2 regions of the Rossellomorea sp. RS05 genome follow, and region 1 is predicted to be linked to the other one. Evidence: a T-box and tRNA genes for the amino acid it is inferred to sense, from the RefSeq annotation. Region 1 holds a T-box; the other holds one or more tRNA genes.

Region 1 (3,376 bases):
GCTTCCCCTTTACCGAAACTCCAATCGGCATCACGATTCGTCACAATCGAGACCATCAAATCGTCTGGAGAGATACCGCAATCCTTCTCAAGTTTTTCAGCCAACAATTGATACAATTTCTTTTTCTGTTGATCGGTCCGTTGTTTACTCGTGATGGTGATGACGACCACATCATCACTTCTGTTGAATCCGAGTCCCGTATCTTCAATGATCATCTCATGCTTCGGGTGTTGGTGAACAATCTGATAGCGGTCCCTTTCTGGAACACCAAAAGCCTCAAGGACTGCTTGGTGGGCGCTATCCAAGATTTTTTTTACTGTTGAAGGGTCCCTTCCCTCGATTAGATCGAATGTGAGCAATGGCATACAATCGCCTCCTATTCTTGATGATAACGATAAGATACCACTTTAGAGCAACGTTAAACATGGTAATGAATGACGGCATGAATTACTTGAAAATTACGGGTCATTCCATACATAATGGAAATAAATCCATTTATATTTAGAGTTGTTGAGAGGAAGATGTGTGTGACCTGTCACATTTTGATTGCCACAATCAGGAATATCGACGCCGAATCCGCCAGATGGGAAGAAGAATTCGGGGTCGGTCTGACCTCCGCGGAACACTATAGAGAGGATGTACCTGTCACCTTGCCGTATCTCTATGAGGCATATGATGATGACCTTCCTTTGTTGATGTTGTTGAATGAGCTTATGACAATAGGTGATGTAGTGGAGCTGTATGAATATTGTGAAGGGAAAAAGGGAGTAGTGGCCATGAATAGAAGAGAGGAAGCCGTAACGGTGAATCTTCATCAAAAGACCTATCAGGATCAGCATGGTACCTATAAGCTGAATCAAAAAAAATGGTTGAATAACCTGGCCACCAAAAGGTATTTGACTGACCGTAGTGTGACCACCTTTCTTAAATACTGAAAGGATGAATAAGGAAGAATTGATTGACTTTTACAAGGCGAGGGTGTATTCTTTTGGAAATATTTAAATTCCATGACGGGAAGAGTACAGAAGGAATCCTCCTTAAGAGAGCCGCTGGTTGGTGGAAAGCGGTGGAGAACCTTCCGGAAAATCACCCCCGAGAAGTCCTGTTGAAGGAAGCTTAGGCAGGATCGGTGCACAGCCGTTACTGTGTTGACCGAGTGCCGTACAGATGTACGGAAGATGGGTGGTACCGCGGAATAACATCCGTCCCTTTTTATAAGGGGCGGATTTTTTTGTTTCATTATCCAGGAGGAAGAGGGTACAAGATGAAAACAGTCGATGTATTAGAAAAAGCGCATAAGCGTGAAGAGCGGATCCAGAACTATTGGAAGGAAGCAAATACGTTTGAAAAGTCAATTTCAGAGCGGGAAGGAAAAGAAACATTTGTTTTTTATGAGGGACCACCGACAGCCAACGGCCTGCCCCATGCCGGTCATGTTCTGGGACGGGTCATCAAAGATTTTGTTGCAAGATACAAAACGATGCAAGGTTTCCAGGTGCATCGCAAGGCAGGGTGGGATACCCATGGATTACCGGTTGAGCTGGAAGTGGAAAAGCAGCTCGGCATCTCAGGTAAACAGCAGATCGAAGACTACGGAGTGGAAAAGTTCATCAATGAATGCAAGAACAGCGTCTTTCATTATGAGAAACAGTGGAGGGAGTTCACGGAGGCAATAGGGTATTGGGTAGATATGGATGATCCGTATGTAACCTTGGAGAACGACTATATCGAGAGTGTGTGGCATATCCTCAGCGACCTTCACAAACGGGATCTCCTTTATAAAGGTCATCGGGTCACGCCGTATTGCCCGAGCTGTCAGACTACACTCAGTTCCCATGAAGTTGCTCAAGGCTATAAAGATGTCAAGGATCTCTCTGCTACCGCAAAATTCCGCATCGAGGGAAGCGATAATGAATTCATCCTCGGCTGGACGACCACGCCTTGGACGCTACCGGCGAATATTGCCCTCGCTGTTAATCCGGAGCTCACATATGTAAAAGTAAAAAGTGACGGCGATACGTACATCGTTGCCGAAAGCCTGAAAGACAAGCATTTTTCTGAAGAAGCACCCATTGTATCCCGATTCAAGGGCAGTGAATTGGAGGGAACTGCCTATGTCCCACCTTTTCCATTTGTGAGTCCTGAAAAAGGAAATATCGTAGTTTCAGGGGAATTTGTCACTGCCGATAGTGGAACAGGGATCGTGCATATCGCTCCTGCTTACGGAGAAGATGATTACCAGCTGGTGAAAGATCATGGACTTTCATTTGTGAATGTCGTAGATGGACAAGGAAAGTATACGGATGCCGTCCCCCCATTCCAAGGGCGGTTTGTCAAAGACTGCGACGTGGATATCGTGAAGTATCTTGCAGCCGAAGGGCTCCTGTTCCATAAAGAGAAATATGAGCATAGCTATCCCCATTGCTGGCGCTGTGATTCACCGCTTCTTTACTACGCAATTGAGAGCTGGTTCATCCGCGCGACGGCTTTGAAGGATCAGTTCATCCAAAATAATGAACAAGTGGAATGGTACCCTGAGCATATTAAGGAAGGTCGTTTCGGTCATTTCCTTGAAAATATGGTGGATTGGAATATCGGCAGGAATCGCTATTGGGGCACACCACTTCCTGTCTGGATCTGCGAATCTTGCAGTCATCAATACGCACCATCAAGCATCGAAGACTTGCGTAATCGCTCTGTGGAAGAGATCGATTCCGTTGAGCTGCATAAACCATTTGTCGATCACATCCATCTCTCCTGTGATCAATGTGAAGGCTCTATGACACGGGTACCCGAGGTGATTGATGTTTGGTTCGACAGTGGAAGCATGCCTTATGCACAACAGCATTATCCATTCGAGCATCAGGAACGATTTGAAAAGCAATTCCCGGCAGACTTTATCTGTGAAGGGATAGACCAGACCAGGGGCTGGTTCTACAGCTTATTGGCTGTTTCCACCTTGTTCACGGGGAAGGCTCCTTATAAGAAGGTACTTGCTACAGGCCATATATTAGACGGCGAGGGCAGGAAGATGTCTAAGAGTAAAGGGAATGCATTGAATCCGATGGACCTTGTCACTAAGTTCGGTGCCGATGCTCTAAGATGGTCTCTCCTTGCCGATAGTGCACCTTGGAATAATAAACGTTTCTCTGAAAGAGTAGTGCTCGAAGCGAAATCGAAGGTTGTCGACACTCTGGTGAATGTTCATTCGTTCTACACCATGTATGCAAAAATCGATTCATTCACCTATTCAGATCTAGGCCAAGGACAAAGGACTCTGCTGGACAGGTGGATCCTTTCTAGATTGGACAGCGTATCACAAACGATGTGTGAAGCGTTGGATCGCTATGACTTTACCAAGGGAGCACAGGCTCTT
Region 2 (3,376 bases), on a different contig from region 1:
CATGTATGATTCTCACGGTCACTATCCCGGGCATATTCATAGGCAAAGGATCCATCGAATTGATACAGTCCATGGGCATCCTTGCAAAAATGACCGGGTACCCAATCCATGATGACGCCTATTTGATGAGCATGGCATTCATTCACAAACGCCATGAACTCATGGGGTGAACCATATCTGCTTGTGGGAGCATAATAGCCTGTCCCCTGATAGCCCCACGAACGATCGAATGGATGCTCGGTCACCGGCAGGATTTCAATATGGGTGAAGCCGTGTTCCTTCACGTGCGGAATCAGTTCATCCGCGAGCTCTGAATAGGTAAGAAAACTGCCATCCCTCTTCTTTTTCCATGTTCCCAAATGGACTTCATATATGAACATTGGTTGATCAAATCGATTATGTTTCTCTTTCACCTTCATCCAATCGCGATCGCTCCACTTAAACCCTTCAAGGTCGTACACCACACTTGCAGTTCGCGGTCTGACTTCAGAGGAGAACCCATATGGATCAGCTTTCATCCTACGTTCTCCTGAAGCAGTCACAATCTCATATTTATACGTTGAGCCGGTCAAGTCTTCATCAACCCGGATCATCCATACACCTTCCTGATTGATCCTCTTAAGCTCAAATCCCCTTCCGTTCCAGTTGTTGAAAGAACCAACCACTGAAATCGATCTTGCCTCGGGAGCCCAAACGCAAAAATCAGTTGAAATGCCTGCTTTCACATGGCACCCCATAAAACGATAGGCATGCTGCATATTCCCTTCATGAAACAAAAAAACGTCATAATCTGTTAGGGACAACGTGTCCATATCCTCACCTACCATCATCAATCTCCTTACTTATTTCTTTCATCATATAAGAATTCCTTCATTTCATCATCTCCCATTTGCGACAATATTTGTTAGCTCACCACGAAAAACACCAAAAAAAGGATGAAACCCTCGAATGACAAGGTTTTCATCCCATTTCTATCCTTTTGTTTGTCGTTATTTGTCGAAATATTTTAAAAATTTCAAACGCATTACAAGTTGAAACCAGGTAGATATAAAAATCAATGCCAATCCATGCAAAAAAAAGATGTGTCGAAGATTTCCTCGACACATCTTTTTCGTATTATGACCCATACGGGATTCGAACCCGTGTTACCGCCGTGAAAGGGCGGTGTCTTAACCGCTTGACCAATGGGCCGCTTTTTATGGCGGAGAAGGAGGGATTTGAACCCTCGCGCCGGTTGCCCGACCTACACCCTTAGCAGGGGCGCCTCTTCAGCCACTTGAGTACTTCCCCATATTGGCTCCGCAGGCAAGACTCGAACTTGCGACCGATCGGTTAACAGCCGATAGCTCTACCACTGAGCTACTGCGGAATAATGAAAATGGTGGGCCTAAGTGGACTCGAACCACCGACCTCACGCTTATCAGGCGTGCGCTCTAACCAGCTGAGCTATAGGCCCACAAATAAAAATGGAGCGGGTGATGGGAATCGAACCCACGACATCAGCTTGGAAGGCTGAGGTTTTACCATTAAACTACACCCGCAAAAAAAATGGGGCGACTGATGGGAATCGAACCCACGAATGCCGGAACCACAATCCGGTGCGTTAACCACTTCGCCACAATCGCCATGAACATATGGTGGCTCAGGACAGAATCGAACTGCCGACACATGGATTTTCAGTCCATTGCTCTACCAACTGAGCTACTGAGCCGCATCTTAATAAAATATAAATGGCGGTCCGGACGGGACTCGAACCCGCGACCTCCTGCGTGACAGGCAGGCATTCTAACCAACTGAACTACCGGACCAACTTTTTTTCGCGTTAGCGAAAATAAAGATCAATATGCTGCGATAGCAAAATAGCTATCAATAGTATTCGCGTTAGCGAAAAGAAAGATCATTACATATGTATTGCAGTCACTACATCCCGATCCTAACGGATCAACATGGTATTGCGGGGACAGGATTTGAACCTGCGACCTTCGGGTTATGAGCCCGACGAGCTACCGAACTGCTCCACCCCGCGACGATAAAAGATGAAAAATATGGAGGAGGAAGGGGGATTCGAACCCCCGCGGGCTTTGACACCCCTGTCGGTTTTCAAGACCGATCCCTTCAGCCGGACTTGGGTATTCCTCCGTATGGTGAGAACTATGGTGGACCTTGTAGGACTCGAACCTACGACCGGACGGTTATGAGCCGTCTGCTCTAACCAACTGAGCTAAAGGTCCCTAGTGGTAGCGGCGGAGGGGATCGAACCCCCGACCTCACGGGTATGAACCGTACGCTCTAGCCAGCTGAGCTACACCGCCTCGTAAAACGAGTATTTCCTGGTTCTCTAACATTATAAATGGTGGAGCCTAGCGGGATCGAACCGCTGACCTCCTGCGTGCAAAGCAGGCGCTCTCCCAGCTGAGCTAAGGCCCCAAAGAAAGTGGTCGGGAAGACAGGATTCGAACCTGCGACCCCTTGGTCCCAAACCAAGTGCTCTACCAAGCTGAGCTACTTCCCGATCATGGCGCGCCCGAGAGGAGTCGAACCCCTAACCTTTTGATCCGTAGTCAAACGCTCTATCCAATTGAGCTACGGGCGCATATATGAAATTCACTGGTGCCGAGGACCGGAATCGAACCGGTACGGTAGTCACCTACCGCAGGATTTTAAGTCCTGTGCGTCTGCCAGTTCCGCCACCCCGGCTAGGGCAATTATGGAGCGGAAGACGGGATTCGAACCCGCGACCCCCACCTTGGCAAGGTGGTGTTCTACCACTGAACTACTTCCGCATATGGTGCGGGTGAAGGGACTTGAACCCCCACGCCTTGCGGCGCCAGATCCTAAGTCTGGTGCGTCTGCCAATTCCGCCACACCCGCATGATATAAATGGTGAGCCATGAAGGATTCGAACCTTCGACCCTCTGATTAAAAGTCAGATGCTCTACCAACTGAGCTAATGGCTCGTGCTGATTACCTAATAGGGTTATGCCCTATAAAAAATACAATTAAACATAAAAAAAGTGGTGCCGGCAAGAGGACTTGAACCCCCAACCTACTGATTACAAGTCAGTTGCTCTACCAGTTGAGCTACACCGGCAAGGTGTATGGTGTATTCTTTTTGCTTTGCCTTAGCTACATTGCAAAGGTTAAAGCTTCTTTACGGTAAGTTATTTTCACTTCGCTAACGCTTCGTGAAAAAACTATGGTGGAGGATGACGGGATCGAACCGCCGACCCTCTGCTTGTAAGGCAGATGCTCTCCCAGCTGAGCTAATCCTCCGTATGTACCGCCTGGCGACGTCCTACTCTCACAGGGGGAGATCCCCCAACTACCATCGGCGCTGAAGAGCTTAACTTCCGTGTTCGGCATGGGAACGGGTGTG

What was found. The T-box of region 1 lies ahead of ileS (isoleucine--tRNA ligase). A T-box ahead of a tRNA ligase gene usually reads a tRNA of that ligase, here a tRNA-Ile.
Region 2: it encodes a tRNA-Ile, which carries the amino acid that the T-box ahead of ileS (isoleucine--tRNA ligase) is inferred to sense. The anticodon was not compared.

Annotation. Positions count from the first base shown of each region.
Region 1 covers NZ_JBDKWY010000001.1:727,018-730,393, forward strand. The annotation lists gene ABJ225_RS03735 (tautomerase family protein) at 1-365, opposite strand, end outside; gene ABJ225_RS03740 (hypothetical protein) at 528-935, shown strand; T-box leader at 999-1,213, shown strand; gene ileS (isoleucine--tRNA ligase) at 1,265-3,376, shown strand, end outside.
Region 2 covers NZ_JBDKWY010000003.1:368,940-372,315, forward strand. The annotation lists gene glgB (1,4-alpha-glucan branching enzyme) at 1-827, opposite strand, end outside; tRNA gene ABJ225_RS11670 (tRNA-Glu) at 1,120-1,191, opposite strand; tRNA gene ABJ225_RS11675 (tRNA-Ser) at 1,200-1,290, opposite strand; tRNA gene ABJ225_RS11680 (tRNA-Asn) at 1,295-1,369, opposite strand; tRNA gene ABJ225_RS11685 (tRNA-Ile) at 1,380-1,456, opposite strand; tRNA gene ABJ225_RS11690 (tRNA-Gly) at 1,468-1,541, opposite strand; tRNA gene ABJ225_RS11695 (tRNA-His) at 1,550-1,625, opposite strand; tRNA gene ABJ225_RS11700 (tRNA-Phe) at 1,636-1,711, opposite strand; tRNA gene ABJ225_RS11705 (tRNA-Asp) at 1,732-1,808, opposite strand; tRNA gene ABJ225_RS11710 (tRNA-Met) at 1,953-2,026, opposite strand; tRNA gene ABJ225_RS11715 (tRNA-Ser) at 2,047-2,139, opposite strand; tRNA gene ABJ225_RS11720 (tRNA-Ile) at 2,155-2,231, opposite strand; tRNA gene ABJ225_RS11725 (tRNA-Met) at 2,236-2,312, opposite strand; tRNA gene ABJ225_RS11730 (tRNA-Ala) at 2,352-2,427, opposite strand; tRNA gene ABJ225_RS11735 (tRNA-Pro) at 2,436-2,512, opposite strand; tRNA gene ABJ225_RS11740 (tRNA-Arg) at 2,517-2,593, opposite strand; tRNA gene ABJ225_RS11745 (tRNA-Leu) at 2,609-2,697, opposite strand; tRNA gene ABJ225_RS11750 (tRNA-Gly) at 2,709-2,783, opposite strand; tRNA gene ABJ225_RS11755 (tRNA-Leu) at 2,787-2,871, opposite strand; tRNA gene ABJ225_RS11760 (tRNA-Lys) at 2,882-2,957, opposite strand; tRNA gene ABJ225_RS11765 (tRNA-Thr) at 3,016-3,091, opposite strand; tRNA gene ABJ225_RS11770 (tRNA-Val) at 3,198-3,273, opposite strand; rRNA gene rrf (5S ribosomal RNA) at 3,283-3,376, opposite strand, start outside.